DNA from 3 places in the Massilia hydrophila genome. Region 1 is predicted to be linked to each of the others. Evidence: predicted binding sites of a transcription regulator. Region 1 holds the regulator's gene; each other region holds the start of a gene.
The links. Region 1 encodes sigma-54, which starts transcription at its own class of promoters, with help from an activator protein. Its sites were predicted from a motif close to TGGCANGNAANCTGCTTT; they were not measured.
Positions count from the first base shown of each region.

Region 2: a site for sigma-54 is predicted at 6,246-6,263, ahead of LE190_RS17330 (PEP-CTERM sorting domain-containing protein). Genes of this name have one in related genera too.
Region 3: a site for sigma-54 is predicted at 4,026-4,043, ahead of LE190_RS08790 (TldD/PmbA family protein). Genes of this name have one in related genera too.

Region 1 covers NZ_JAHYBX010000002.1:497,827-507,899, reverse strand. Annotated here, with positions in the region: gene hprK (HPr(Ser) kinase/phosphatase) at 1-382, shown strand, start outside; gene rapZ (RNase adapter RapZ) at 422-1,300, shown strand; gene LE190_RS09440 (enoyl-CoA hydratase/isomerase family protein) at 1,444-2,529, opposite strand; gene hpf (ribosome hibernation-promoting factor, HPF/YfiA family) at 2,674-3,027, opposite strand; gene LE190_RS09430 (RNA polymerase factor sigma-54) at 3,086-4,570, opposite strand; gene lptB (LPS export ABC transporter ATP-binding protein) at 4,588-5,349, opposite strand; gene lptA (lipopolysaccharide transport periplasmic protein LptA) at 5,346-5,909, opposite strand; gene lptC (LPS export ABC transporter periplasmic protein LptC) at 5,942-6,538, opposite strand; gene LE190_RS09410 (KdsC family phosphatase) at 6,545-7,075, opposite strand; gene LE190_RS09405 (KpsF/GutQ family sugar-phosphate isomerase) at 7,075-8,097, opposite strand; gene LE190_RS09400 (monovalent cation:proton antiporter family protein) at 8,197-10,073, shown strand, end outside.
Region 2 covers NZ_JAHYBX010000008.1:102,477-112,549, reverse strand. Annotated here, with positions in the region: gene LE190_RS17360 (peptidylprolyl isomerase) at 1-695, opposite strand, end outside; gene LE190_RS17355 (BolA family protein) at 823-1,101, opposite strand; gene LE190_RS17350 (septation protein A) at 1,091-1,732, opposite strand; gene msrB (peptide-methionine (R)-S-oxide reductase MsrB) at 1,744-2,160, opposite strand; gene LE190_RS17340 (protein adenylyltransferase SelO) at 2,180-3,694, opposite strand; gene LE190_RS17335 (3-(methylthio)propionyl-CoA ligase) at 3,834-5,498, shown strand; gene LE190_RS17330 (PEP-CTERM sorting domain-containing protein) at 5,569-6,174, opposite strand; gene LE190_RS17325 (hypothetical protein) at 6,393-7,148, opposite strand; gene LE190_RS17320 (3-hydroxyacyl-CoA dehydrogenase NAD-binding domain-containing protein) at 7,305-9,392, shown strand; gene LE190_RS17315 (DUF2939 domain-containing protein) at 9,389-9,967, shown strand; gene LE190_RS17310 (hypothetical protein) at 10,062-10,073, shown strand, end outside.
Region 3 covers NZ_JAHYBX010000002.1:370,391-380,463, reverse strand. Annotated here, with positions in the region: gene LE190_RS08800 (TldD/PmbA family protein) at 1-880, opposite strand, end outside; gene LE190_RS08795 (TldD/PmbA family protein) at 898-2,232, opposite strand; gene LE190_RS08790 (TldD/PmbA family protein) at 2,246-3,880, opposite strand; gene LE190_RS08785 (class I SAM-dependent methyltransferase) at 4,277-5,071, shown strand; gene LE190_RS08780 (S1C family serine protease) at 5,182-6,753, shown strand; gene LE190_RS08775 (serine hydrolase) at 6,864-8,459, opposite strand; gene LE190_RS08770 (M1 family metallopeptidase) at 8,482-10,073, opposite strand, start outside.

The DNA.
Region 1 (10,073 bases):
CTCGCGCATCGCGCCCAACATGATCGAAGGCCGCTGCCCGCCGCTGCTGCAGAACCTGCTGGAAGTGCGCGGCCTGGGCCTGCTGGACATCAAGGCGATCTTCGGCGAGACGGCGGTGCGGCGCAAGATGCGCCTGAAACTGATCGTCCACCTGGTCAAGCGCGGCACGCTTGACGAAGAAGTCGAACGCCTCCCCTTCCAGCACCCGACCGAGGATGTGCTCGGCCTGCCGATCCGCAAAGTCGTCATTCCGGTGGCGGCCGGCCGCAACATCGCGGTGCTGCTGGAAGCGGCGGTACGCAATACCATCCTGCAGCTGCGCGGCATCGACACGCTGCAGGAATTCATGGAGCGGCAACGTCAAGCGATGAGCGGCGACTAGGTCCGCAATGCGCGGCAGGTTTGGGTTATCATCTTGACCATGCACATCGTCCTCATTACCGGTATTTCCGGCTCGGGCAAATCGGTTGCCCTGAATGTCCTGGAAGACGCAGGCTACTACTGCGTCGACAACCTGCCGCCGGCCCTGCTGCCGGCCCTGGTCCACGCGGTCAGCGAGAAGGGCACCGACAAGATCGCGGTCGCGGTCGATGCGCGCAGTGCCGAATCGCTGGTGGAACTGCCGGTGAGCGTGCGCCACCTGAAGGAAGAAGGCCACAGCCTGAAGGTGATGTTCCTGACCTCGAGCACGCACTCGCTGGTGGCGCGTTTCTCGGAGACCCGGCGCAGCCATCCGCTGTCGCACGAACTGCGCCCCGGCGAGAACCCGGCCTCGCGCCGCACCCTGATCGAATGCATCGCCGAGGAACGCGAGCGGCTGTCGGCGATCGAGAACCTGGGCCACGTGATCGACACCTCGGAACTGTCGGCCAACAAGCTGCGCGCCTGGGTCAAGGAACTGGCCGACCTCCAGCACGCGCCGCTGACCCTGTTCTTCGAGTCCTTCGCCTTCAAGGTGGGGGTGCCGCTGGACGCGGACTTCGTGTTCGACGTGCGCGCGGTGCCGAACCCCTATTACGACCTGGCGCTGCGCCCGCTGACCGGGCGCGACCAGCCGGTGATCGACTTCCTCGACGCCCAGCCCAGCGCGACCGAGATGCTGGAGGATATTCGCGCCTTCGTGGCCAAGTGGCTGCCCTCGTTCAAGACCGATAACCGCTCCTACCTGACGGTGGCGGTGGGATGCACCGGCGGGCAGCACCGCTCGGTGTACATGGCGGAGCGGCTGGGGGCGTATTTCGGGCAGAGCGAGCGGGTGATCATCCGGCATCGGGAGCAGCCGAAGCACGCCGCGGGGTAATACGGGCTGCGGCCCTTGATTGGTCGCGACCGTAGGGTGGGCGGCTGTGCCGCCCACGCGGCGATCTGTCAATCAGCCGGGCCGGCAGATCTTGCTGCTTGACCGCGTGGGCAGGAATCTGCCCACCCTACGAAGAACAGCGGTCAGGCCAGGTGCCGCAGCGGATGCGCATGGTCCGGCCACACCGGCTCGAAGAACCGGTCCACCATCTCCTGCGTCACGCCTTCAAGCGTCGGCGGATTCCACCGGGGCTGGTTGTCCTTGTCGATCACCAGCGCGCGCACGCCTTCCAGCACTTCGCCATGCTCGAAATTGCGGCGCACCAGGTTGCGTTCCATGCGCAGGCAGTCCGCCACGCCGAGCGCGGCGCCGCGCTGCAGCAGTTCGTGGGTCACGCACATCATCAGGGGCGAGCGCTGGCGCATGGCCTTGAGCGCCTTCTGCGCGAACGGGTTCTCGTCGCGCGCCAGCGAGGCCATGATCGCGCCCACCGAGGCCGCGCCGAAGTGCGCGTCGACCACGCCGCGCTGGGCCTGCAGCTCGCTCGTACCCGCCTGGGCGGCGAACGGCGCCGCGAAGTCGCGGATCGCCTGCGGCAGCTGCGCGCCCGGTGTCACTTCCACCAGCGCCATCAGCGCGCCCAGCTCGGCGCCCGGCACGAACACGTCCGCCAGGCCCACGTAGAGCGCATCGGCGGCGCCGATGGTCAGCCCGCTCAAGCCCAGGTACTGGCCGAGCTGGCCCGGCGCATGCGACAGGAAGTGGCTCCCGCCCACGTCCGGGAACAGGCCGATGTTCACCTCGGGCATGGCCATTTTCGTGCGTTCGGTAACGATGCGCAGCCCGCAATCCGGGCCGCCCTGGGCGATGCCCATGCCGCCGCCCATCACCACGCCATCCATCACCGCGATGTACGGCTTCGGATAGAAGTGGATCAGGTGGTTCAGCGCGTATTCCTCGGTGAAGAAATCTTCCAGCAGCGCGCTGCCGCCCATCGGCGTGACGCGCCCCATTTCGTGGAAGAAGCGGATGTCGCCGCCAGCGCACAAGGCCTTCTCGCTGCTGCTGGTGATCACGACCGCCTCGACGCCGGCATCTTCCTTCCATTGCAGCAGGATGGCGCTCAGGGCGCGCACCATGTCGAGCGAGAGCGAGTTCAGGGCTTTCGGGCGGTCCAGCGTAATGACGCCGGTGCGGTTGGCGACGCGGGTCAGGACGGTGTCGGTCATGATGGGCTTCTGTGGTCGAAAAGACATGTATTCTACAGAAGTACAGCGCCAAACCGAAGCACTGAAAAGTAACAACTGATGATTTGCGGAAAGCAAAAAGGGCGTCCCTCCGACGCCCTTGCGATTGGTGGCTACGGCCCGTCTTTACGCGGCGGCAGCTTCTCCGTTGTCCGGAAGGCGCTTGTGCGCCACGTGGCTATGGTCTTGCAACATGGATTTGTGTTTCAGAACCTGTCGGTCCAGCCTGTCCATCAGCGTATCGATCGCCGCATACAGGTCTTGCGCGGCGCTGGCCACATGCAAAATCTTGCCCGACACCTGGAGGTTGATCTCGGCTTTCTGCCTTTTTTCTTTTTCAGTGAGATTATCGATGGCGAGGAACACGTGGGTGTCGATCACGTGATCGAAATGGCGGGTGATGCGCTCGAGCTTATTCTGAACGTATTCACGGATGGCGGGGGTGACTTCGAGATGGTGGCCGCTGATTGTGAGGTTCATACACACTCCTTTGGAAAGGTGCCCCGCCCGCGCCACAAGGTGGGAGTGGGCAGGTGCTTTACAGGGATTTGCGGAGGCTGACGGGCGGAATCTTGAGCGCTTCACGGTATTTGGCGACCGTCCTGCGCGCAATGACCATACCTTGTTCCCCGAGCATCTCCGCGATCTTGCTGTCGGAAAGAGGATTCCTAGGGTCTTCTGCTCCTGTCAATTGCGCAATGAGTGCGCGGATCGCCGTCGAGGAGGCTTCTCCCCCCGCTTCGGTGGCGACGTGGCTTCCGAAGAAGTACTTCAGCTCGAACATGCCGTGCGGGGTCAGCATGTATTTCTGCGTGGTTACACGCGAGATCGTGCTCTCGTGTAGGCCTAGTGTATCAGCTATCTCACGCAAAACAAGAGGGCGCATGGCAACCGCGCCGTGGCTGAAAAAGTTGCGCTGGCGCTCGACGATCGCCTCGGCAACCCGCAGGATCGTGTCGAAGCGCTGGCGCATGTTCTTGATCAGCCACTTCGCTTCCTGCAGCTGCGCGCCCATCTGGCTTTCGCTCTTGCCCTGCTTGAGCAGGCTGGCGTACAGGTTGTTCACGCGCAGCTTGGGCATCACGTCCGGGTTGAGCGACACCGCCCAGCCGCTCTTGGCGCGGCGCACGATCACGTCAGGCACCACGAAGTCCGACACGCTCGAGGCGAAGGCCGCGCCCGGGTGCGGGTTGCACTGGCGGACCACGGCCTGCACTTCGCGCAGGTCTTCGTCGTCGCAGTCGAGCGCCTTTTTCAGCTTGGTGTATTCGCGCTGGGCGAACCAGCTCAGGTAGCCTTCGACGATGGTCAGCGCCAGGCGCCGCGTCACCAGCGGCACGCCCGGCATGCGGCGCAGCTGCAGCGCCAGGCATTCGGCCGCGCTGCGCGCGCCCACGCCCACCGGGTCCAGGCTCTGCACCAGCGCCAGCGCGCAGCGCAGCTCGTCCATCTCGATCTCGAGCTCGGCCGGCAGGCGCGCATGGATCTCGTCGAGCGGCTCTTCCAGGTAGCCGTTGTCGTCGAGCGCGTCGATCACCAGCTCGGCCAGCGCGCGGTCGCGCAGGCTGCAGCCGGTCAGGCGGATCTGCTCGGCCAGGTGCTGGCGCAGCGAAATGCCCTCGGCTTCCAGCTGCGGGCGGCCGTCCTCGTCGTCGCCGCTGCGTGCGCCGCCGCCTTCGCCGCCCCAGTCGCTCTCGCCCTCCCTGCCGTCGTCGCGCTCGCCATCGGCGGCGCCGTCCTCGAACCCCTCGCCTTCCTTCGGCGCGCCGGCATCAAGCGCTTCCTGGCCCGGCTGCGGCGCCTCGCCGCTGGCCGGCGCGCTGTTGATGGCGCCGTCGGCCAGCAGCCGCACCGAGCGGTCGAGCGGATCGTCGAGCCGCTCCAGCAAGGGATTGTCATGCAGGATCTGCTCGATCTCCTGGTGCAGTTCGAGCGTGGACAGTTGCAGCAGCCGGATCGACTGCTGCAGTTGCGGCGTGAGCGCCAGGTGCTGCGAGGTGCGAAGCTGGAGGGACTGTTTCATGCAGGAGGCGTTCGTGGCTACATGCGGAAGTGCTCGCCCAGGTAGACGCGGCGCACCGATTCGTCGGCGATGATGTCGTCAGGGCGGCCCGAGGCCAGCACCGCGCCCTGGTTGATGATGTAGGCGCGGTCGCAGATGCCGAGCGTCTCGCGCACGTTGTGGTCGGTGATCAGGACCCCGATGTTGCGCTCCTTCAGGAAGCGCACGATGCGCTGGATCTCGATCACGGCGATCGGGTCGACCCCGGCGAAGGGTTCGTCCAGCAGCACGAAGCGCGGGTTGGTGGCCAGGGCGCGCGCGATCTCCACGCGGCGCCGCTCGCCACCGGACAGCGACAGCGCCGGGTTCTCGCGCAGCTTCTCGATCTGCAGTTCGGCCAGCAGGGTGTCGAGCCGTTCGTTGATCTCGTTCTTCGACAGCGCCTTGCCGTTGGCGTCGTGCTGCAGCTCGAGCACGGCGCGGATGTTGTCCTCGACCGTGAGCTTGCGGAACACCGAGGCTTCCTGCGGCAGGTAGGACAGGCCCAGCACCGCGCGCCGGTGGATCGGCAGGCTGGAAATGTCGGTACCGTTGATGTCGATGGTGCCGGCATCCGACGGCACCAGGCCGACGATCATGTAGAAGGACGTGGTCTTGCCGGCGCCGTTCGGACCGAGCAGGCCGACCACCTCGCCGCAGTCGACCTGCAGCGAGACGTCGCGCACCACCAGGCGCTTGCCATAACTCTTCTGCAGGCCCTTGACGATCAGCGTGCTGCAAGCCGCGGATGCTGCCGTCATTGCTTGGCACCCTCGGCAGGTGCCGCGGCCGGGTTGCGGCGCGGCGCGATGATCAGGGTGCCGCGTCCGCCGCCGACCTTGCTGGCGCCGCTGACGTCGTTGCGCACCTGCGCCACCTGCTTGCGGTTGTCGTAGGAAATGAAGGGGCCGCGGATCTCGTTGCTCATGCGGCCGTTCTCCAGTTCGCGCACTTCGGCATTCGCGAACAGCTTCACCAGTTCGGCGCGGTCATCGTATTCGATGCGCTGGGCCTGGCCTTCGACCCACAGGTCGGGACCGCCGTCGCGCTTCTGGCGGAAGGTGGCGGTCTTGCCGTTGTTGGCGGTGAGGGTCACGCTCATGTAGCCTTCCGGCGTTTCCTTCATCAATGCGCGGTCCGACTTGAGCACCAGGGTGCCGCGCGTGATCACCACGTTGCCGGTGAGGATGCGGGTCTGGGTGACCTCGTCCACGTCGAGCGTGTCGAAGGTGATCACGGCCTGCTTGAGCGAATCCGCGCGCTCGGCCGAGGCGCCGAAGGCGGCCAGGCCGAGGAAGACGGCGACGAAGAGTTTTTTCATGTTGCTGGTCCTGGGTTAACCGCGCAGTGCTGCTAGCGCGCGCGGGGCGGATAGACGATCTGGCCACGGCTGGCCAGGTGCAGCTTCTGGGTTGCGTTGTTGGCCTCCATACCGGTGCCGTGCACGGTGGCGGCGCCTAGCTGCATCTCGATCGGAAGCCGGGTCCTGAGGATTTCCTCGTCGGGCAGGACGGTCAGGGCCTCGGTGCGCACGCGCAGCGCTTCGCTGGTGGGCGTGGCCGGACGCTGGATGTCGACCTTGCCGAGCAGTTCGACCCGGTGCTCCTCGTGATAGATCTCGGCGCGGCTGGCGACGATGGTCATGCGCGGCCGGCCGGGCGCCATGCCCTCCAGCACCGGCGCCTCGACCCGCGACACGTCGCCCTGCGGCGTGTGCGCCATGCGCCGGCCCGACACCACGTAGTTCGGCTTGCCCTCGGGCGTCATGCGCACGAAGGAGAAATTCTCGACGATGTAGTCCGGCTCGTCGAGCGGCCCGCCGAGGCGGGCGTCGCGGTCTTCGTCGTCCATCAACTGCACCAGCCAGAAGCTGCCGAAGGCGCAGAAGGTGGCGATCATCATGATCGCCAGCAGCTTCCAGCGGTGGGCGGTGCGCTTGTAGTTGACCATGCGTCGTCAGCCGAAATATGGCGCCAGCGCCTGTTCGTAGGTGCCCTGGGCGCGCATGACGAGGTCGCACACCTCGCGCACGGCGCCGCGGCCGCCCGCGTTCTTCGTCACGTAGTGGGCGCGGTGCTGCACTTCCGGGTGGCCGGAGGGCACGGTGACGGCGAAGCCGACCCGGGTGAACAGCGGCAGGTCGATCACGTCGTCGCCGATGTAGCCGCATTCTTCGGGCGTGACGCCTGTTGCTTCGAGCAGCTCCTTGAAGCCGACCCGCTTGTCGTGGATGCCCTGGTAGACGTGCGAGATGCCCAGGTCGGCGGCGCGCTTGACCACGATCGGCGACTTGCGCGCGCTGATGATGGCGGTCTGCACGCCGGTCTTGTTCAGCAGCTGGATGCCGAGGCCGTCGAGCACGTTGAAGGTCTTGGTGACCTCGCCGTCCGGACCGTAGGTCAGGCTGCCGTCGGTGAGCACGCCGTCGACATCGAAGATCATGACCTTGACGCGCGCGGCGCGCTGCATGTGCTGGAGCGGCGTCATCAGATCACCTTGGCGCGGGTCAGGTCGTGGATGTGCAGCGCGCCCACCAGGCGCTCGTCGTGGTCCACCACCAGCATCTGGTTGATGCGGAATTCCTCCATCACGGCGACGGCGTCCACCGCCAGCTGTTCCGGATGGATGCGGCGCGGGTTCGCGTGCATCACGTCGCGGATCGCGATGTTCGAGAAGTCGGTCACGCGCTCGATCAGGCGGCGCAGGTCGCCGTCGGTAAACACGCCGACCGGGCGCCGTTCGTCGTCGACCACGGCGGTCATGCCCATGCCCTTCTGGCTGATCTCCAGCAGCGCGCGCGTGAGCGGCGTGTCGGGCGAAACGCTTGGCACGGCATCGCCGCTGCGCATCACGTCGCGCACGTGGGTCAGGAGACGGCGGCCGAGGGCGCCGCCCGGGTGCGACATCGCAAAGTCTTCTTCGCGGAATCCGCGCGCGTCCAGCAGCGACACGGCCAGGGCGTCGCCCATGGCCAGCGTCACGGTGGTGCTGGTGGTCGGCGCCAGGTTCAGGGTGCAGGCTTCCTTGGCCACCGAGATATCGAGATGGATCTCGGACAGCTTGGCCAGGCGCGAATGCGGCTTGCCCGTCATCGAGATCACTGGAGTGCCCATGCGCTTGATGACGGGCAGGATTTCCAGCAGTTCGGAGGACTCTCCGGAATTCGAGATGGCGATGAAGACGTCGTGTGAGGTCACCATGCCAAGGTCGCCGTGCGCGGCTTCGCCGGGATGCACGAACATCGCCGGGGTGCCGGTCGAGGCCAGGGTGGCGGCGATCTTGCGCCCGATGTGGCCCGACTTACCCATGCCCGACACCACCACCCGGCCGGTGCAGCCGTACAGCAGGGCCACGGCGCGCACGAAATGGTCGTCATCGCCTAGGCGCGCATGCAGCGCCTGGATGGCGTCGGCTTCGATGGCGAGGGTCTCGCGGCCCAGCTCGAGCGCGCGGCGCGCTGCGTCCTCGTCAAAACTTTTCAGCATTATTTTTTCATCGGTTACACTCATGTCGGCAGTATAAACGAATTGGCCAAGCAAAAAACTTGCCAGTCGTAACAAAGCACGACAAAGATAACGACAAAGATAACCAAGAATCAACTGGGGATAATGCATTCCGGACTTGAACTGACCCTGCTCCTGCTGGGCTGCGCCGTGCTCGGCGTGGTCGCCTTCCGGATGCTCCAGCTCCCGCCGATGCTCGGCTACCTGGCCGTCGGCGTGCTGATCGGCCCCCATGCGCTGGCGCTGGCCGACGACAGTCCCGCCACCCATACGCTGGCCGAATTCGGCGTCGTGTTCCTGATGTTCTCGATCGGGCTCGAATTCTCACTGGCCCAGCTCAAGTCGATGCGGCGCATCGTGTTCGGCCTCGGCCTGGCCCAGGTGGTGCTCACCATCGTGGCGGCGATGGGCTTCGGGCTGTTCATCTCCTGGTGGGCGCCGACCCTGCACGTGAGCTGGCAGGCCGCGTTCGCCCTTGGCGGCGCGCTCGCCATGTCGTCCACCGCGATCGTGGTCAAGATGCTGACCGAGCGGCTCGAACTGGAAAGCGAGCACGGACGGCGCATCATCGGCATCCTGCTGTTCCAGGACCTGGCCGTGGTGCCGCTCCTGATCATGATTCCTTCGCTGTCGCGCCCCGCGGAAGACCTGGCGGTGACGCTTGGCTGGGCGGCGCTGAAGGCGGCCGCGGTGCTGGCCCTGCTGCTGTTCTTCGGCCAGAAGCTGATGCGCAAGTGGTTCACGGTGGTGGTCAAGCGCCGCTCGCAGGAGCTGTTCATGCTCAACCTGCTCCTGGTGACGCTCGGCCTGGCCTGGATCACCGAGCAGGCCGGCCTGTCGCTGGCCCTCGGTGCCTTTGTCGCCGGCATGCTGATCTCCGAGACCCAGTACAAGCACCAGGTGGAAGAAGACATCAAGCCCTTCCGCGACGTGCTGCTCGGGCTGTTCTTCATCACGGTCGGCATGCTGCTCAATGTCGGACTGGTGCTGCAGCACTGGTGGGTGGTGCTGGCGCTGGTGATCTTCCCGGTGCTGCTCAAGTTCGCGATCATCGCGCTGCTCGCCAAGGCCTTCGGCTCGTCGGACGGGGTGGCGATGCGCACCGGCCTGGCGCTGGCCCAGGCCGGCGAGTTCGGCTTCGTGCTGCTCAACCTGGCCATGGGCTCGAATCTGGTCGACCCTTTCCTGATCCAGCTGGTGCTGGCCTCGATGGTGCTGTCGATGCTGCTCGCGCCCTTCATGATCGACAATATGGACCGCATCGTGATGAAGGTCGCGGCCAACGAATGGATGATGCAGTCGCTGCAGCTGACCCAGCTCGCCAGCCGCACCATGAAGACCCAGAAGCACGTGATCGTCGCCGGTTTCGGCCGCAGCGGCCAGAGCCTGGCGAACCTGCTGTCCGAGGAAAAGCTGCCCTGGTACGCGCTCGACCTGGATCCGGAGCGGGTGCAGGAAGCGCAGAGCGCCGGCGCCAACGTGTCCTACGGCGACGCCGCGCGCCGCGAAAGCCTGATCGCGGCCGGCATCCACCGCGCCAGCGCGCTGGTGATCACCTTCGCCGACACCCGGCTGGCGCTGAAGGTCCTGCACCTGGTGCACGAGCTGGCGCCGAACCTGGCCGTCATCGTGCGCAGCCACGACGACCGCGACCTCGACGTGCTCAAGAAAGCCGGCGCCACCGAGGTGGTGCCGGAAGCGCTGGAGAGTTCCCTGATGCTGGCGTCGCACGCGCTGGTGACGATGGGCGTGCCGCTGCGCCGCGTGGTGCACCGGGTGCAGGCGGCGCGCGACGAGCGCTATGCTTCGCTGCGCGGCTACTTCCATGGCGCGAGCGACGTCAGCGACGACCCGGAACACGCCCACGTGCGCCTGCATTCGGTGACGCTGCGCGAGGGTGCCGCGGCGATCGGCCATGCGCTGGGCGAACTGGCGCTGGACGACACCGGCGCCGAGGTGACGACGCTTAGGCGCGGCGGCCA
Region 2 (10,073 bases), on a different contig from region 1:
ACTTCTTCCAGCGCAGGGAACTTGGCCGGACGGGTGTCGTCCAGCTTGATCACGTGGAAGCCGTTCGAGGTCTTCACCGGATTATCGGTGACGGCGCCTTTCTGCAGGCCGGTGAAGCCAGCGGCGAACTCGGGCGGGAAGGAGGACGGGGTGGCCCAATCCAGGTCGCCGCCATTGGCGGCGGTGCCGGTGTCCTTCGACTGCTTGGCCAGCTCTTCGAACTTGGCGCCGCCCTTGATCTTGGCGATCACGGCCTTCGCATCGGCTTCGCTGTCCAGCAGGATGTGGCGCACGTGGTATTCCTTGTCGCCGGTCTGGGCCTTGAACTTGTCGTACTCTGCCTTGATCTCGGCGTCGGTCACCGGGTTCTTGGCGATGAAGTCACGGGCCAGCTGGTTCACGACGATGGCCTGGCGCGCGTTGTCGAGCGCCTGCTTGACGTCGGGCTTCTTGTCGTAGCCTTGCTTGACCGCTTCCTGCATCAGCACTTCGCGCGCGATCATCTCTTCCTTGATGGCCATGCGCAGCTGCACCGAATCCTGGCCCTGGCCGGCGGCGACCAGCTGCTTGACGGCTTCATCCACGCGCGAGGACGGGATGGCTTTGCCGTTCACGACGGCGAGGTTCTGTGCGAAGGCAGGGGCCGCGGCAACGGCGATCAGCGCTAACAGCAGGCGTGCTGGCTTAAAAGTCATTTCTGGAATTCCTGTGGGGGATGAGAGCTTGGACGAGATTCGTTGATTATTTGTACTGGTGATTCTGGTACTTCGCGTTACCGATTGTCGGCCCCAATTCTTAAAACTGGCTGAAGCCGACCGTTGTTCAACCCTGTTCGGCGGGGGCGAGGGCCGTGATGGCCAGCGCATGGATTTCCGCCTTGTTGATCATTTCGTGAACGGCATCATACACAAGACGATGACGCATGACCAGCGTGAGCCCCTGGAACTTGTCGGACACGATTTTCACGCTGTAGTGGCTGCCGCCGCCGGCGGCGCCGGCGTGGCCCGCATGCAGGTGCGAGTCGTCCGTGATCTCGAGCACGGAGGGGTTCAGTTCGGCCTGCAGGCGTTCGCGCAGGCGTTCGGTACGGCTAGCTTCCATTTTGGATGTCCTCCTGGATGTGTTTGGACAGGAACAGCGATTGGATGATGATGAAGGCGAACAGCAGCCCGGTGATGCCGAACAGCTTGAAGCTGACCCAGGCCCCGGTATCGCTGCGGAAGACCACGAAGGCCATCAGAAGGTTCAGCAGGCCCAGGCCGGCGAAGAAGGCGATCCAGGCGTACAGCACGCGCGTCCAGACCGCGTCCGGCAGGCGCATGGCGCTGCCCAGCGCCGAGCGCATCAGGTTCTTGCGGTAAAGCAGGTGCGCCAGCAGCAGGGCGGCGCCGAAGGCCCAGTACAGGATGGTCGGTTTCCATTTGATGAAGGTGTCGTCATGGAAGTAGATCGTGGCGCCGCCAGCCACCACCACCACGCCCAGCGACAGCCAGAGCATGCCATCCACCTTCCGGCGGCGCAGCAAGAGGTAGGCGATCTGCAGCACCGTGGCCACGATCGTCACCGCGGTGGCCAGCAGGATCGGGGCCTGGCTGGCCGGCACCGAGCCGCCCGAGATCAGGAAGCCGAGATAGTCGCCGACCAGGCCGTGGGCCCAGTCCTGGTGGCTTTCGCCGTATTTGTAAATGCCGAAGAACAGGATCACCGGCAACATGTCGAACAAGAACTTGATCATGGCTAGTCTTAGAGAGGTTCGAAGCGCAGCGCGGCCGAATTGATGCAGTAGCGCAGGCCGGTCGGTGGCGGGCCGTCGGGGAACACGTGGCCCAGGTGGGCGTCGCATACGGCGCAGATGATCTCGGTGCGCAGCATGCCGTGGCTGCGGTCTTCCTTCTCGATGACATTGGCCGGGTCGAGGGCGCGGAAATAGCTGGGCCAGCCGCAGCCGGACTCGAACTTGGCATCCGATTCGAACAGCGCCGTGCCGCAGCAGACGCAATGGTAGATGCCGTGCTCGTGGTGGTCCCAGTATTTGCCGGTGAAGGCGCGCTCGGTGGCGGCGTGGCGCGTCACCTGGTATTGCATCGGGTCGAGCTGGGCGCGCCATTCGGCATCGCTCTTGCTTACGCGTTGGGTGTCCTTGCTGGAGTCGTCGTTCATGTCGTTCTCGCTGGTGTCGTCAGGAAGAGCAGCTCACTTCCAGGTGGGCTGCCCAGTCGGGCGGCAGGGCCGCATAGGTGTCGTGTTCCGGCTGTTCGTCGAAAGGCCGCTCGAGAATGGCGAGTAGCTTGCGCACTTCGGCGTAGTCGCCGTTCTGGGCCTGCTCGATGGCGTTCTGCGCCAGGTAGTTGCGCAGCACGTATTTCGGATTGGTGCGGTGCATGGCGGCGCGGCGCCGCTCATCCACGCTGTGCTCGGCGCGCAGGCGCGCGCGGTAGCGGGCGGCCCAGGCGTCGAAGGCGGCGCGGTCGATGAACAGGTCACGCAGCGGGGCGTCCCCGTCCGGGCCGCCTTCCAGCCGCAGCTCGCCCAGGCGCCGGAAGAACAGGGTGAAGTCGGCATGATTGGCCTGCAGCAGCCCGAAGGTGGCGTCGAACAGTGCGCCATCGTCCTCGCGCGTGTCGAACAGGCCGAGCTTCGCATGCAGCAGTTCGTCGAGCCTGGCGCCGAAGGCCGGACGGTAGACGTCCAGCGCTTCCTCGGCATCCTCCGGCGTGCCGATCAGGGGCAGCAGGGCATTGCCGAGCGCATAGCAGTTCCAGTGGCCGACCGGCACCTGGTTGGCGTAGGAATAGCGGCCACCCTGGTCGGTATGGTTGCAGATGTGCTGGGCATCGAAGGCTTCCATGAAGCCGAAGGGCCCGTAGTCCAGCGTCAGGCCCAGGATCGACATGTTGTCGGTATTCATCACGCCATGCATGAAACCGACCGCCTGCCAGTGCGCGATCATGACCGCCGTGCGGCGCGTGACCTCGGCCAGGAATGCCTTGTAGGGGTTGGCGGCGCCCGCCAGTTCCGGATACCAGTGCTGGATGACGTGGTCCGCCAGCAGGCGCAGCTCATCCTGCTTGTTGCGGTAGTGCCAATGTTCGAACGACCCGAAACGCACGAAACTGGGCGCCATACGGGTCACCACGGCGGCGGTCTCGACCGACTCGCGCATCACGCGCTGGTGCGAGCCGGTGATGGTCAGCGCCCGGGTCGTCGGAATGCCGAGCGCGGCCATGGCCTCGGAGCACAGGAATTCGCGGATCGAGGAGCGCAGCACGGCGCGTCCATCGCCCATGCGCGAATAGGGCGTCAGGCCGGCCCCCTTGAGCTGCAGCTCCATCGGGCCCTGGGGACCGGGCAGCTCGCCGAGCAGGATCGCGCGCCCGTCGCCCAGCTGGCCGGCCCAGACCCCGAACTGGTGGCCCGAGTACACGGCCGACAGCGGCTGGGAGCGCGGCGCGACCCGGTTGCCGGTGAACAGGGCAAGGAAATCGTCCTGCGCCAGGGTCTGGGCATCGAGCCCGACGAGCGCGGCAGCGTCTGCGCTGGCCGCGATGAAATAGGGCGCGGGCAGGGGAGTCGGCATCAGCCGGGTATAGAAGGCTGGCGGCAATTCGGCAAAGGAATTGCTGAAGGGGAGTTCGTCGGCAGTGATGGCGGCTCCTTCGCGCGGGCGGTCGTGGATCGGACATGCGGGTGGCATGGGCAGGATTCTACCGTACCGGGCCGCTTCCTTCGGCGCACGCCTGCGGCGCGCCTTGCTGCGCCGCCGCATCGAATTGCATTGACGTAAGGTCAAGCGGCGGATGAGACTGCTTCTGTCAGCCATTCCAGGAGTCCCGATGAGCGCCAGCCCACACGCCCTTCCCGCCAGCCCATTGATGGGCCAGATGATGGACCAGCCGCTGCTGGTTTCAGGCATCCTGGAGTTCGCCGCCCGCCACCATGGCGCCAGCGAAATCGTCTCGCGCCGCGTCGAGGGCGACATCCACCGCTACACCTACCGCGACTGCGAGGCCCGGGCGCGCCGCCTGGCGAGCGCCCTGCAGGGGCTGGGGGTGGCGATGGGCGACCGGGTCGCGACCCTGGCCTGGAACGGCTACCGCCACATGGAGCTGTACTATGCGGTGTCGGGGTCGGGCGCAGTGCTGCACACGATTAATCCGCGCCTGCATCCGGAACAGATCGCCTACATCATCAACCATGCCGAGGGCCGGTACCTGTTCTTCGACCTGAGCTTCCTGCCGGCGATCGAGGCGATGGCGCGCCACTGCAAGACGGTCAAGGGCTTTGTCGCGCTGTGCGGGCGCGCCGCCATGCCGGCCGACGGCGCGATACCGGGCCTGATGTGCTACGAGGACCTGCTCGAGAGCGGCGACCCCGGCTATGCCTGGCCGCAGTTCGACGAGCGCTGCGCGGCCGCGCTGTGCTATACCTCGGGCACGACCGGCAACCCGAAGGGGGCCTTGTACTCGCACCGCTCGACCGTGCTGCACGCCTATGCCTCGGCGATGCCGAACGGCTTGAACGTCTCGGCGCGCGACACCGTGCTGCCGGTGGTGCCGATGTTCCATGTCAACGCCTGGGGCCTGCCGTACTCGGTGCCGCTGTCCGGGGCCAAGCTGGTGTTCCCGGGGCCGGCGCTGGACGGCAAGTCGCTGTACGAACTGTTCGAGGCGGAAGGCGTCACCTTCTCGGCCGGGGTGCCAACCGTCTGGCTCGGGCTGATCAACCACGTGATGCAGCACGGCCTGCGCTTTTCCACCTTCCGCCGCACCGTGATCGGCGGCTCGGCCTGCCCGCCGGCGATGATGGATACCCTGATCGACGAGCTGGACGTGGAAGTCGTGCATGCCTGGGGCATGACGGAAATGTCGCCGCTCGGCACCGCCTGCACCCTGCTCGGCAGGCATGCCGCGCTGCCGCCCGCGCAGCAGCGGGCCGTGCTGCGCAAGCAGGGCCACGCCATCTACGGCGTCGACATGAAGATCGTAGACGACGACGGCAGCGAACTGCCGTGGGACGGCGCCACGTATGGGCACCTGCTGGTGAAGGGCCCGTGGGTGGTGTCGGGGTATTTCCGGGGCGAAGGCGGCGACATCCTGCAGGATGGCTGGTTTCCCACCGGCGACGTGGCCACCATCGACCCGGACGGCTACCTCATGATCACGGACCGCAGCAAGGATGTGATCAAGTCCGGCGGCGAGTGGATCGGCTCGATCGACCTGGAGAACATCGCGATGTCGCATCCGGCGGTGCTGCAGGCCGCCTGCATCGGCGTGGCGCACCCGAAATGGGACGAGCGGCCGCTGCTGGTGGTGGTCAAGCGGCCTGGCGCCGCGCTGGCGCGCGAAGAACTGCTCGGCTTCTTCGAAGGCAAGGTCGCCAAGTGGTGGATCCCGGACGACGTCGTGTTCACCGACGCCCTTCCGGTGGGCGGCACCGGCAAGATCCAGAAGAACAAGTTGCGCGAGGCGTACCAGGGGCACCGGCTGCCGACGGCTTGAGCCGTAAGAAAGGGAGGCAAGACGGGGCAGGCGGGAACCCGCCGGCAGGCGGGTCCTCGCCGGATGCCTTTCAGCTGTTCAGCGTGGCCCGTCTGCGGCGGGTCAGGTACAAGGCGGCCAGTCCCAGTCCGGCCAGTGCAACGCTGGCCGGCTCGGGCACTTCGCCCGGATCCCCGTCGAGCGCCGTGATGACGACGTTCTCCAGGACCGCGCCGATGTTGTCGCCACCGGCGTTGGCGAAGGACAGCGTGTATTCGCCGTCGCTGCCCGGCGTGAAACTCAGCGAATACCCGGTGTACGGCGAACCCGAGGCCAGGTCATCGAAGAGGCGCGTGGCGCTGCCGAAGGTGACGAGGACGTCATCGGTACCGCCACGCTGGTTGCCCGACAGGTCGAAGCTCAGCACATACTCGACGCCTCCCATGAGGGTGAAGGTGCGCGAGAGCACGCCGGCATCACGCGTCGAACCGTCGAGGTCGACACACTGGCCTGCCAGGCAAAACCCGCCCCCGACCACGTCGACCGTGCCATCGGTCACTGTCCATCCTGTGGGAACGACGTTCAGGCCTCCGGCCGAGGCATCGAAATCGTCGCTGAAGATCACACCCGCCTGTGACACGGCGGAACAGGCCATCAGGCTGGCCGCCACCAGATACTTGAGCAGAGATTGCTTCATTGCATCGCCCTCCCTTTTCGCCTTTCAACCACGGCAAGTGGATCTTGTCGCAGCAAGCGCTTGTGAAAGCGCATGCAAATTCCGGGCCCAAGAAAAAATCGCTTTTGATAACAAGGGTTTATCGCTAGCCGCCCGGGACTTGCCGGTGCCGCTGTAAATTGCTTCGACAGGCGGCTGGCGCGCCGACCGGATCGGGTCAGCCCTCAGCCAGCGGCGATTCAGGCAGTGCGCTCCCGGTCGCCACGCGGCAGCACATGGCGAAAGCTTGGCTCGATTCCGCGCGCGTGCAGGTGGCGCACGATGTCTTCCAGGGTCGCGTCCTTCAGCAGGAGGCCTGCGTCCCCGGTGGCCAAGGCTGGCGCCGGCTGCACAGCCGCCGGCGCCGCGTCGGCCTGCTTCATCGCGGCGAGCGCATCGAAGAAGGCAGTCTTGCCGATGCTGTCCAGACCTTCCAGGAACGCCAGCTGAGCGGCGGCAGGCGGACGGATGTCCAGGCCCGCCTCTTCCGTGAACGCGGCGCCCATGCCTGGATGGATGAAGGCGGCCCACTTCCCGCTGGCCGGGTTCAGGAAGGGCGGTAGTTCCACCGCGTCCAGCGCCTGCAGCGCCAGGTCGGGAAAATGGTTCTCGCGCAGCAGCGCCGTCAGGCGGCGCGCATCGCCCACCGGCACGGACTCCGCCAACGACAGCCAGAGCCGGAACGAAGAGGCGCCGCTGATGCTCACGGACGGTGCCGGAAAACCGAAGGCTTCCTGCAGGCGGTTTGCCACCGCGCACAGGTCGGTCCAGTGCTGCCCGGGACCGACGTCGCGACGCGGCGGGAAGTCGATTACGATGGCGCGCGTGTCGCCCTCGTCCGACGCTAGCGGGACGGCAAGCGGATGCACGCCCTGGAAGTGCTGCGCCAGCGCTTCCGGCGTGGCGGCCTGCGGCATCAGGTACAGGCGGGTCAGGGCGGCGATCAGTTTGTCCATGGTGGTAGCGGTGCTGGATGAAGGCGCTATTGTGGCACACGGGCGGCATGCGCCGGCAGCGGCGCGGGCCAGCGAATAATACGAACGTTCTTTTAATTTTGGTATAGTGAAACGATCCGGGCCGCACCCGGCCACTGACAAGGAGAAACAAGAGACATGAGCGCCGACTATACCGTCCAAGGCAGCGTTGCCGTAGTTACGTTGAATAATCCGCCGGTCAATGGGCTGGGCCTGGCAACCCGCAGCGCCTCCGTGGATGCGATCCGCCGCGCCGAGGCCGATCCCGGCATCGAGGCCATCGTGCTGACCGGCGCCGGCAAGGCCTTTTCGGGCGGTGCCGATATCCGCGAGTTCAATTCTCCAAAGGCACTCACCGAGCCCACCCTGCACACCTTGATCCGCGTGGTCGAGGACTGCAGCAAGCCGGTGGTGGCCGCGGTCCATAGCGTGTGCATGGGCGGCGGACTGGAACTGGCGCTCGGCTGCCATTACCGGGTGGCACTGCCGGGCGCGCAGATCGCGCTGCCGGAAGTCAAGCTTGGCCTGCTGCCGGGCGCCGGCGGCACCCAGCGCCTGCCGCGCGTGGTCGGCCTGGAAATGGCGCTCGACATGGTGGTGACGGGCACTCCGGTCCTGTCCGAGAAGCTAGCCGGCACCGCCTTGTTCGACGAGGTCTTCGCGGCCGGCACCGATCTTCTGGCGGCCAGCATCGCCTTCGCCGGCAAGGTAGCGGCCCAGCGTCCGCTGCCGAAAGTGCGCGCGCGCGCGGTCGGCCACCCGGACCGCGACGCTTTCCTGGCCACGGCGCGCGCCGCGGTCAAGGCCAGGTCCGGCGCCTTCCCCGCACCACTCGAGTGCGTCGAGACGGTGGCCGCGTCGGCGACCCTGCCGTTCGAGGAAGGCCTGGCGTTCGAGCGTGCCCGCTTCCTGCACCTGATGCAGACCCCCGAATCGAAGGCCCTGCGCCATGCCTTCATGGCCGAGCGCGCCGCCAGCAAGCTGCCCGACGTCCCCGCCGACACGCCGGTGCGCCGCATCGAGCGCGCAGCCGTGGTCGGCGCCGGCACGATGGGCGGCGGCATCGCGATGAACTTCGCCAACGCCGGCATTCCCGTGACGGTCCTGGAGACTTCGCAGGAAGCGCTCGACAAGGGCCTGGCCACGATCCGCAAGAACTACGAGAACAGTGTCAGGAAGGGCAAGCTGGTCCAGGACAAGGCCGAGCAGCGCATCGGCCTGATCACCGGCACCCTGTCGTATGAAGACATCGCCGGGGCGGACATCGTGATCGAGGCCGTGTTCGAGGACATGGGCGTGAAGGAAAGCGTGTTCCGCCAGCTGGACGCGGTGATGAAGCAGGGCGCGATCCTTGCCTCGAACACCTCGACCCTCGACCTTGACCGCATCGCCGCGTTCACGGGGCGCCCGCAGGACGTGATCGGCCTGCATTTCTTCAGCCCGGCCAACGTAATGCGCCTGCTCGAGATCGTGCGCGGCAAGGAAACCGGCAAGGATGTGCTAGCCACCGCCATGGCGCTGTCCAAGAAGATCAAGAAGCTGGGCGTGGTTTCGGGTGTGTGCGACGGCTTCATCGGCAACCGCATGCTCGAGCAGTACCTGCGCCAGGCCTTCTTCCTGCTCGAGGAAGGGGCGCTGCCGGAACAGGTCGATGCGGCCATGGAAGGCTTCGGCTTCGCGATGGGACCGTTCCGCATGAGCGACCTGGCCGGCAACGACGTCGGCTGGTACATCCGCAAGCGCCGCGCCGTCGAGTCGCCGCACATCGCCTATTCGAAGACCGCCGACCTGCTGTGCGAGCAGGGCCGCTTCGGCCAGAAGACCGGGGCCGGCTGGTACGACTACCAGCCGGGCGAGCGCAAGGCCCAGCCCTCGGCCTGGGTGAGGGACATGGTCGAGCGCCATAGCGCCGAGCTCGGCCTGGTGCGCCGCCCGATTGCCAACAGCGAGATCGTCGAGCGCCTGGTCTACGCGCTGGTGAACGAGGGCGCGAAGATCCTGGAGGAAGGCATCGCGCTGCGCGCATCGGACATCGACATGGTCTACCTGAGCGGCTATGGCTTCCCGCTGCACCGCGGCGGACCGATGTTCTACGCCGAGACGGTCGGCCTGCCGAAGGTGCTCGAGGCGATCCGCGGCTACGCGGCGGGCCGCCATGGCGAAGCCTGGCTGCCCGCGCCCCTGCTGGAGCGCCTGGCGCAGGAAGGCAAGGGCTTTGCCGGATGAACGCGGCCGGCAAGGGTGAGCGCAAGGGCGGCAAGCGGCTCCTGACCGCTGTCGCCGTGGCGGCGCTGCTGCTGGCCGTGACAAGCTACGCCAGTCCATGGTGGCGCCTGCACCAGTTGCAGGGCGCGGTCGCGCAGCGCGATGCGGCCCGGGTAGCGGCCTTCGTCGATTTCCCGGCGCTGCGCGCGAGCGTCAAGGCGCAGGTGGTGGCCAGCATGGAAGGGCCGGCGCAGCCCGGAGCGGCAAGCGACAATCCCTTCGCCGCCTTTGGCAAGGCGATGGCGCTGGCGGTGATCGACCCGGTGGTCGATGCGGCGGTGTCGCCGGCAGGCGTGCTGGCCATGCTGGAGGCGGGCGAGCTGCGCGTCGCCCGCCATTCCGGGCGCAATGCCGGCCGGGAAGCGGAGCAGCCGGCCGACGCAGGGCGCCAGGAAGCACGCTATGCCCTGTCATACCAGAGCTGGGACCGCGTGGCGATCGCACGCGCGGACCGCGATGGCGGCGCCTTCATCCTGCACCGCCATGGCCTGTGGGACTGGAAACTGGGCGGCATCGCGCTTCCGCGCACGAATTAAGCGCCCTCCGGGCGGCGAGCGTGGTTTTATGCGGATTTTTCCGTGGGCATCGCGTGCTAGCATCGTCGACTCGATCACAACATGAGCGGCAAGTATGTCGAATCTG
Region 3 (10,073 bases), 130 kb from region 1:
GGTCGTACTTGCCCGGCTCCACTGATTTGGCGCCCAGCTTCTCGCGCGCCTGCTTGCCCGACAACCGGGCGTCTTCCACGATGTCGTAGGAGTTGGTGTACAGCGTGGTCACGCCGCCCGCGGCCTGCACCTTGTCGCTGGCTTTCGCGTCGAAGTACTCGTAGCCCATGCTCACCGGCGAACTCAGGCCCGCGCGCGAGCGGAACTTGCCGCTGGCCTTGTCGACGGCGGTGGCGTTGATCGGTGCCCACAGGCGGTGCACGTCCTGGTCGATGTAGGAACCGTCGGTGGAAGCAAAATACTTTTGCTGGTTGATCTGGAATAGCGACGCGGTCATGAAGGTCGCGCCGGCGTCCAGGCCCGCCTTGTTGGCGGCGATCAGCATGTCGGCCTTTTCCTTGACCGGGATGCCGCGCCAGTCCTTTTTCATCGGCGTGGCCCAGGCCACCTCGCCCACGCCCTTGACCGGGGCCAGGCGTACCGGCTCGCTCTGCAGCCTGGCGTTGGCCTTGGCGATCGCTACCGCCTGGCGCGCCGCGTTGGCCACGCCGTCCGGGCTCATGTCGTTGGTCGAGGCGAAGCCATAGGCGCCGCCGGCGATCACGCGCACGCCGACGCCGCTCGACTCGGTATTGCTGATGTTCTCGACATTCAGGTCGCGCGTGACGATGAACTGGTTCAGGTAGCGACCGATGCGCACGTCGCAGTAGGACGCGCCGGCCTTGGTGGCGGCGTTGAGCGCGACGTCGGCCAGCAGCTTCTTGGCGCTGGCCGGCATGGCGCTCATCAGCTCATCGGCGGCGATGGCATGGCCAAACACCGGGATCAGCATGGCGCCGGCCGTGCCGGCGCCGATTTGGAGGAATTTACGACGTTCCATGTGGGGTTTTCCGTTATCTATACCGCGTCCGACAGCGAGGTGAAGTTGAAATCGCGGATCTTCATCGCCGGGATCAGCATCGAATAATTCGCCTCGTCGCCGCCGATCACCAGCGGCTTGCCGATCTCCTCGATGTTGTTCAGCATGCTCACCGGGCTCTCGTTGAAGCGGAAGTTCTTGATCGGATGCTTGACCTTGCCGTTCTCGATGTAGAAGGTGCCGTCGCGCGTCAGGCCGGTGACGAGCACCGACTGCGGGTCGACCATGCGGATGTACCAGGTGCGGGTTACCAGCACGCCTTTTTTCGTGTTCGCGATCAGTTCCGCCGTGCTCTTGTCGGTGCCGGCCATGATGATGTTGCCGGCGCTGCCGGTTGCGCGCTGGCCTTTCTTCTGGGCCCAGTAGCGCGAGTAGTTCAGCGCATTGATGCGGCCATCCTTCACCAGGTGGATGCGTTCGCGCGGCAGCATGCTGCCGTCCCATGGCAGCACCGGCACGTCCTTGTCCCAGGGATCGGTCCAGATGTTGACCTGCTGGTCGAACAGCTTGTCGCCCAGGCGGTTGGCGCCGCCCTTTTTGGAAAGGAAGCTGCGGCCTTCGTCCGCCATGCGCGCATTGAAGCCGCCGATCATGAAGGTCAGCAGGTCGCTGGTGGCGGATGGCTCCATCACCACCGTGTAGCGGCCCGGCTCGAGCGCTTTCGCGTCCACCGAGCGCAGCGCCTTCTCGATGGCGACATCGGCCGCTTCACGCGCATCGAAACGCGCCACGTCGCGCGCCGAGCGCTTGACCCAGCCCGAACCGCGCCCGTCTTCGGTGCGCACGGTGCAAGTGAAGTCGAGCGAGGTGGCGACCTGGTGGCCGAACACGCCGTTCGAGTTGGCCACGGTCTCGAAGGTCTCGCGGTCGGTGAAGAAGCCGGCTGCCACCAGGCCTTTCTTGCGGCAGGCTTCCATCGCATAGGCGGCGGCCTGGGCGCGGAATTCCGGGTCGATGGCGGCGGTCTTCTGGACGTAGGTCTCGGAGGCCTGGTAGCCGGTCTTGGCGATCGCCGGCATGAATTCCGGGTTCTCCGGCGCCAGGCGCGCCAGGTCCTCGGCGCGGCGCACGGCTTTTTCCAGCGACTTGTCGTCGAACTCGTTGATGGTGGCAGTGCCCTGGCGCTTGCCGAAGGCGACCTGCACCTGGATCTGGGTGTCGTCCGACAGGCCGGCGGTGGACACCGCATTGCGCGCGAAGCGGATGTTGCCGATGCGCGCGCCCTCGATGTTGACGATGCACTCATCGGCCTTCGAGAGCGACATCACGCGCTCGGCGATGCGCCGGGTCTGGTCTTGGCTCAGGATGCTCATGGTGTCCCTCGCCTCAGCCGATCTTGCGTGCGGTGTTGATCACGTTGATGCCGTTGAAGCGCGCGGTCGACGAGCCGTGCGAGACGATGCTGATCTGCGGCGGCTGGCCCTTGCCGTCGAAGAAGGAACCGCCCATGCGCCAGTCGCGCTCGTCGCAGATGGCCGAGCAGGCATTCCAGAATTCCTGGGTATTGGCCTGGTAGGCCACGTCTTCCAGCATCGGGCCGATCTTGCCGTCCTTGATTTCATAGAACAGCTGGCCGCCGAACTGGAAGTTGTAGCGCTGCTGGTCGATCGAGAACGAGCCGTCGCCGACGATGTAGATACCCTTCTTGATGTCCTTGACCATCTCGTCCGGGGTGAGCTTCTTCTTGCCGGCGGCCAGCGAGACGTTCGGCATGCGCTGGAACTGCACCGAGTTCCACGAGTCGGCGTACGAGCAGCCGTGCGATTCCTTCTCGCCGATGATGTGGGCCTGGTCGCGCGTGGCCTGGTAGTTGACCAGGATGCCGTCCTTGATGATGTCCCACTTCTTGGTCTTGACGCCTTCGTCGTCGTAGCCCACGCACCCCAGGGAGCCCGGGGTGGTCTTGTCGGCGAACAGGTTGACCATCGGGTTGCCGTACTTGAATTTCTTGGTTTCCCACTTGTCGAGGGTGGCGAAGCTGGTGCCGGCGTAGTTGGCTTCGTAGCCGAGCACGCGGTCCAGTTCCGTCGGGTGGCCGACGTTCTCGTGGATGGTGAGCCACAGGTGTTCCGGCGAGAGCATCAGGTCGTACTTGCCCGGAACGACCGATTTCGCCGTCAACTTGGTCTTGGCATCGCGGCCGGCCGCCTTCGCATCCTCGATGAGGTCATAGGACCCGGTGTAGAGCGTCGCCACGCCGCCCGCGGCCTTGAGCTTGTGCTCGGGGCGGGCGTCCAGGTATTCGTAGCCCATGCCGACCGGCGCGCCCAAGCCCGAGCGCGAGCGGAACTTGCCGGTGGCCTTGTCCACGGCAGTAGCCTGGAACGGTGCCCACAGGCGGTGCACGTCCTGCTCGATGTAGGAACCGTCGGTGGAGGCGAAATACTTCTGCTGGTTCACCTGGAACAGCATCGAATTCATGAAGGTCGCGCCGCCGTCCATGCCGGCCTTGTTGGCGGCGATGAGCAGGTCCGCCTTTTCCTTGATCGGCACCGTGCGCCAGTCCTTCTTGATCGGCGTGGCCCACGAAACCTCGCCGACGCCCTTGACCGGCGCCAGGCGCACCGGCTCGGACTGCAGCCTGGCGTTGGCCTTGGCGATCGCCACCGCCTGGCGCGCCGCGTTGGCGATGCCGTCGCTGCTCATGTCCGAGGTGGCGGCGAAGCCATAGGCGCCGTTCGCGATCACGCGCACGCCAATGCCGGCCGATTCGGTGTTGGCCACGTTCTCGACGTTCAGGTCGCGGGTCGTGATGAACTGGTTCAGGTAGCGCCCGATGCGCACGTCGGCGTAGCTGGCGCCGGCCTTGGTGGCGGCGTTCAGGGCGACGTCGGCCAGCGCCTTCTTGGCGGCCGTCGGCATGCTGCTCAGCAGCTCTTCAGCGGCGATGGCGCGGGTAAAGGGGACGAGCGTCGAGGCGAGCGCCAGGCTGCTGAAATTAAGAAAAGTACGGCGTTCCATCATGTCTCCTGAAATCAAAGCTATTTCTGGGCAGCGTCCCGTGGACAACGCGGTCCGCTCTTGTATGTACGGCGGAATGAGCTCTTCGCCGGGTTGGATGGCCCCGGCAAACTTGTCAACCTTAGCAGCAACTTAAGCTTTTGAATAGGCAATTGTTGTGCCAGATCAAAGCATTTTCCAAGTACATGTTTTGGTATGCGCCTGGCTTCCTATCCGCTGTCCGCCACGCCTGTCCGCGAGGGTGTCCGGCCGTCCGCAGCGGACACTTGCCGGACAGCCTGCGGCTAGCATATGCATATACATGGAACACTTGACTGTCCGCCAAGTGTGGCCGATCATCGGCGCGGCGGCGGCGTCCCGTCCGGCCGCGCACAATCACCTGGAGACCTCGAACCGATGAAACGACTGATCCTTGCCGCCGGCCTGGCTGCCGGACTTGCCGCTGGCGCCGCCCAGGCCGACGACGCCCTGAAAGCCGCCATCGCGGGCGAACACCGCAGCGCCGCCAACAAGGCGCGCGACGCGGCGCGCCACCCCTACGAGACCCTCACTTTCTTCGGCATCAAGCCGAACATGACGGTGGTCGAACTGGTGCCGGGCGGCGGCTGGTACACCGAGATCCTGGCGCCCTACCTGCGCCCGAACGGCAAGCTGATCGCCGCCGGCCAGGCCTTCGTGCCGGAAAAGCGCGGCGGCATGGCGCTCAAGGCCAAGTTCGACGCGGCGCCCGCGCTGTACGACAAGGTCGTGCCGGCCGTGTTCGAACCGCCCGCCACCTACCAGATCGCGGCGCCGAACAGCGTCGACATGGTGCTCACCTTCCGCAACCTGCACAACTGGGTCGGCAACGGCGAAGACGCGCTGAAGACCACCTTCAGGGAAATCCACAAGGTGCTGAAACCTGGCGGCGTGCTGGGCATCGTCGACCACCGCCTGCCGGCGTCGATGACGCAGGATGCGAAAGCCTCGAGCGGCTACGTGCATGAAGCGTGGGTGATCAGGACTGTCGAAAGCGCGGGCTTCAAGCTGGCCGGAAAATCCGAGGTCAACGCCAATCCGAAGGACAAGGCCGACCACGAAAAAGGTGTCTGGACCTTGCCGCCGGTGCTGGCCAACAAGGACAAGGACCGCGAGAAGTACATGGCGATCGGCGAGAGCGACCGCATGACCCTGAAGTTCGTCAAGCAATAAGCCTGCGCGGGGAGCGCGGCCTCCCAACGTGAAATTTTGTGCATTTCCTTCGGCGGCCAGCGTGTATATTCTTGCGATTTGCATCATTTCGCACGCCACCGAAGGAACCCATGAAAACCGTACGCCTCGCCGCCGCCGTGGCATTCGCCCTGGCCGGCATCGTCCACGCACAGGACACGACTCCCCCCGCGGGCCCGACGCCTGCCACCCCGCCCTCGGCCGCCGTGGCGACGCCGTCGGCCACCCAGGCGCCGGCCCTGCCGGCCGTCGAGAACTCGGTGGTCAAGATCTTCGCCACCGTGCGCCGTCCCGACCCGTATAAACCCTGGAGCAAGCAGTCGCCCGCCGACGTCACCGGTTCCGGCGTCATCATCGAGGGCAAGCGCATCCTGACCAATGCCCATGTGGTGGGCTACGCCAGCCAGGTCGAGGTGCAGGCGAGCCAGTCGGGCGACAAGGTGTCGGCCAGGGTGATCGCGCTGGCGCGCGGCCTCGACCTGGCGGTGCTGGAACTGGACGACCCGTCCTTCTTCGACAAGCGTCCGCCGCTCGCGCGCGCGGCCGTGCTGCCGGACGTGCGCGAGGCGGTGTTCGCCTACGGCTATCCGGTGGGCGGCAATTCGCTGTCGACCACCCGCGGCATCGTCTCGCGCGTGGAGTTCGTCGGCTACGGCTCGTTCAGCTCCGGCCTGCGGATCCAGATCGATGCGCCGATCAACCCCGGCAACAGCGGCGGCCCGGTGATCGCCGGCGACAAGATGATCGGCCTGGCCTTCTCGATGGCGGCCGGGGCCCAGAACATCGGCTACGTGATCCCGAACGAAGAGATCGAGCTGTTCCTGAAGGACGTGGCCGACGGCCGCTACGACGGCAAGCCGCTGCTGCACGACAGCACCCAGACGCTGGAAAACCCGGCGCTGCGCCAATACCTGAAGATCGACCGCTCGGTGGAAGGCACGCTGGTGCACCGTCCCTACAAGACGGACGCCAGCTGGCCGCTGAAGGAAGGCGACATCATCACCCACATCGGCGAGTACCCGATCGACAACCAGGGCATGGTGAAACTGGGCTCGAACCTGCGCGTGCGCTTCCAGTACCGTATCCAGCAGGTGGCCAGGAACGGCAAGGTCCCGATGAGCATCGTCCGCGGCGGCAAGCCGATGAAGGTCGAGGTGCCCACCAGCGGCCCGCGGCCGCTCCTGATCCCCGACCTGAACGGCGGCTATCCGTCCTATTTCGTGTACGGCCCGGTGGTGTTTACGCGCGCCACCAGCGAATTCCTCACCTTCCTGATGGTGAACCCGGCCGCTACCGCCGCCTACGCCTTCAACAACAGCCCGCTGGTCACGCAGCGCGGCGATTCGCCCGACGCGGCGCGCGAGGAACTGGTGGTGGTCAGCGGTCCCTTCTTCCCGCACAAGCTGGTTACCGGCTACAGCAACCGCTTCGGGTCGGTCGTGGAATCGGTGAACGGCACCAGGGTGCGCAGCCTGGCCCACCTGGTGGCGCTGCTGCGCGACCTGAAGGACGAGTTCGTGGTGTTCAAGTTCGACCAGCGCTACGGCGAGAACCTGATCCTGCCGCGCAAGGCCGCGCTGGAAGCGACCGAGGGCATCCTGTCGGACAACGGCATCCGGACCCAGGGCTCGGACGACATGATGAAGGTGTGGAACGGGAAGTGAGGCGGTGCGACGCCTCTGGGCGTTGTTGAACGCGTAGGGGTAAAACAGTCCATCGGACTGTTTTACCCTGCCCACCCTGCGTCGGGGTGGGCTGCTCGGCCAGCGGTGAATCAGCCCTCCTTGTCCTTCTTCACCGGCACGAACAGCAGGTCCTGGAAGTCATAGCTGAAGTCGGTCTCGGTCGACACCGGCTTCATGCGCATCCGCTCGATGCTGCCGTCGTGGTCCAGCGAGAAGGTCACGTAGGCGTCCGCGTTGAAGTTGCGCTCCTTCCAGCGCACGATGAAGGTGTCGTGCTGGAAGTGCTCCATCTCCCCCGTGAGGTCCGGTGTCTTGGCGAACGACAGCACCAGCCTGTCGCCATTGCGGCGGATCGTTGCCTTGCCGTACCAGGCATCCTGGTACTCCCCTTCATACGCGGCTAGCGCCAGCGAAGGCTTCGACGCCGCCGCGCGCGTGGCCGCTTCGCCTTTCACGCGCGCCGCTTCCCTGGCCTGGTTCTCGCGGTCGATCGCCGCGATGCGGCCGATCCAGTCGGTCGGCGCCCCCCCCAGGTACTGGTCCAGCAGGCGGTACTGCAGGGCGTTGAGCGACGGCCCGCTCTCGGCGTTGGTGAAGATCGCGATGCCCAGCTTCGCTTCCGGCACCAGCATCACGCGGGTATAGAAGCCCTGCAGCGCGCCCCCGTGCATGGCCACCAGCTTGCCCTGGTAGTCGCGCAGCTGGAAGCCCAGGCCATAGGCGAAGAAGTTCGGCTTGGTCGCCGCCAGCGGCGGACGCGGCGTGCTGATCGTCATCGGGGTCTGGGCGGTCCACATCTCGCGCGCCTGCTTGTCCGACCACAGGCGCTTGTCGGGGCCAACCTTGCCATTATCGAGCAGCACCTGCATCCAGCGTGCGATGTCCTCGGCATTGGTGTTGATGCCAACCGCGCCGACGGCGTTCGCCACCGGCATCGGCTTGACCGGCACCGCCTTGCCGTTGATCTTGCTGTGCGGCGCGGAGACATTGGCGAAGTTCTTGTTTTCGTCCAGGCTGGTGGTGGTGCCCGTCATGCCGACCGGCTTGAGGATCCACTCGTGCATGGTCTCGCCCCAACCCTTGCCCGACTTGGCGGCGATGATCTTGCCGGCCACGATGTACAGCAGGTTGTCGTAGGCGTAGCTGCTCCTGAAGCTGGTCGCCGGCTTGATGTAGCGGAGGTTGTGAATGATCTCGTCGGTGGTGAAATTGGTGGTCGGCCACCACATCAGGTCACCGGCACCCAGGCCCAGGCCGCTGCGGTGGGTCAGCAGATCACGGATCGTCATCTCCGCGGTGACGTAGGCGTCGTACATGCGGAAGTCCGGCAGGTGCTTGATCACCGGGTCGTCCCAGGCCAGCTTGCCCTGGTCGACCAGCATGGCCAGCGCGGCGGCCGTAAACGCCTTGGAGTTCGAGGCGATCTCGAAGATGGTCTTGCCGTCGACCGGCGCCGGCTCGCCGCGCTTGCGCACGCCGAAGCCTTGGGCGGCCAGGACCTTGCCGTCCTTGACCACGGCGATGGCGATGCCCGGCACGTCGAATTCCTTCATGACGCGTTCGACATCAAGCTTCAGGTTGTAGGCCGGGGACTGGACGGCGGTCGCCGGCACGGCGGCGGTCTGCGCCAGGGCAGCGCCGCCAGTGGACATCGCGATCAGGACCGCGGCTGCGATTCGGTTCATGGAAAGCACGGGGTTCATCCTCTTACTGTTTGTTCATCTGCTTGTCGACGCTGCCCTGCGTCTCCGGGTGGTAGCGCTCGCGCGCAGCCTTGTAGACGCGCTCGGCCCAGGCACGGTCCTCGCTATTGGCGCGCAGCGCGCCGTACAGCGGCACCACGAACTTCTGGCGGCCGACACTCATCAGGAACGCTTCCAGGTTCGGGCGGATCGCACGGTAGCCTGCGTGCACCGCGGCGCGGTAGAAGCGGAAGGCCACTTCATTGTTGCCGGTCCTGGCCAGGCCGTAGGCCTTGTCCAGTTCTTCCAGTTTGGCCGCATTCGCCTTGTTGTCGATATCGTTCAGGAACTTCATCCACTCGGCCGCATTCCAGTTCTTGGCTGGCAGCTGGGCGGTCGTGATCTCGCCCTTGAGCCAGCGCGCGGTGGTGTCGTTCAGCTTGGCCAGGCGGGTCGAGACGACCTTCTTGGCGCTGGCCGGGATGCCCGGGCCGTACAGCCACTCGTCCAGTTCCGCATCGCTCATGATCTTCGGATTCTTGGCCAGCAGCTTGGCGCGCAGGTATTGCACGAACTGGTCGGTGGTCACGCTCTGGAAGGCGTGCTGGTCGAACCAGCCGCGCAGGAACGGGTCGAAGGCGGCGCGGCCGGCGCGCTGCTCGAGGGTGCGCAGGAACCAGGCACCCTTCGGATAGGCCAGGCCTTCATCCGTGTAGTGCTGGGAGCTGGTGTCCGGGTCGCGCGTGACCAGGGCCTGCTTGGCCTTCGGGATATCCTTGAGCGAGTCGAGCGCTTCTTCCTGCTCCAGCTGCAGGTTCATGTTGGCGACTTCCTCGCCATACAGCTTCTCGAGGATGCGGGTGGTGACGTAGGTGGTAAAACCTTCGTTGAGCCACCAGTGCTTCCAGGAGGCGTTGGTCACCAGGTTGCCCGACCAGCTGTGCGCCAGCTCGTGCGAGACCAGGTCGACCAGGCTGCGGTCGCCCGCGATCATGGTCGGGGTCAGGAAGGTCAGGCGCGGGTTCTCCATGCCGCCGATCGGGAAGGACGGTGGCAACACCAGCATGTCGTAGCGGCCCCAGCGATACGGGCCATACAGCGACTCGGCCGCGGCCACCATCTTCTCGGTGTCGGCCAGTTCGTATTCGGCGGCCTTGATGCGCTGCGGCTCGGCATACACGCCGGTGCGCCCGCCCAGGGTGCGCGCCTCCAGCTCGCCGATGCCGATCGCCACCAGGTAGGACGGCACCGGCTGCGGCATCTTGAAGGTCCAGCCGCCCTTGCCCGTGGCCTTGGGATCGTTGTCGGCGCTCATCACCACGCGCATGCCTTCCGGGGCCTGGATGCGCGCGGTGTAGGTGAAGCGCACCGCCGGCGTATCCTGCACCGGCATGAAGGAACGCGCCGCGATCGGCTGCGACTGGCTGAACATGAAGGGATACTTACCCGACATGGTCTGCTTCGGCGTAAGCCACTGCAGGGCCGGGGCGGTCGGCGCGGTCTGGTAGTGGATGCGCACCTTCGCCGGTTGGCCGGGCAGCGCGATGTGCAGCGCCTGGCCCTTCTCGGCATCGAGCTTGTCGAGGGTGTACTTCACCGGCTGCCAGGCGCCTTTCG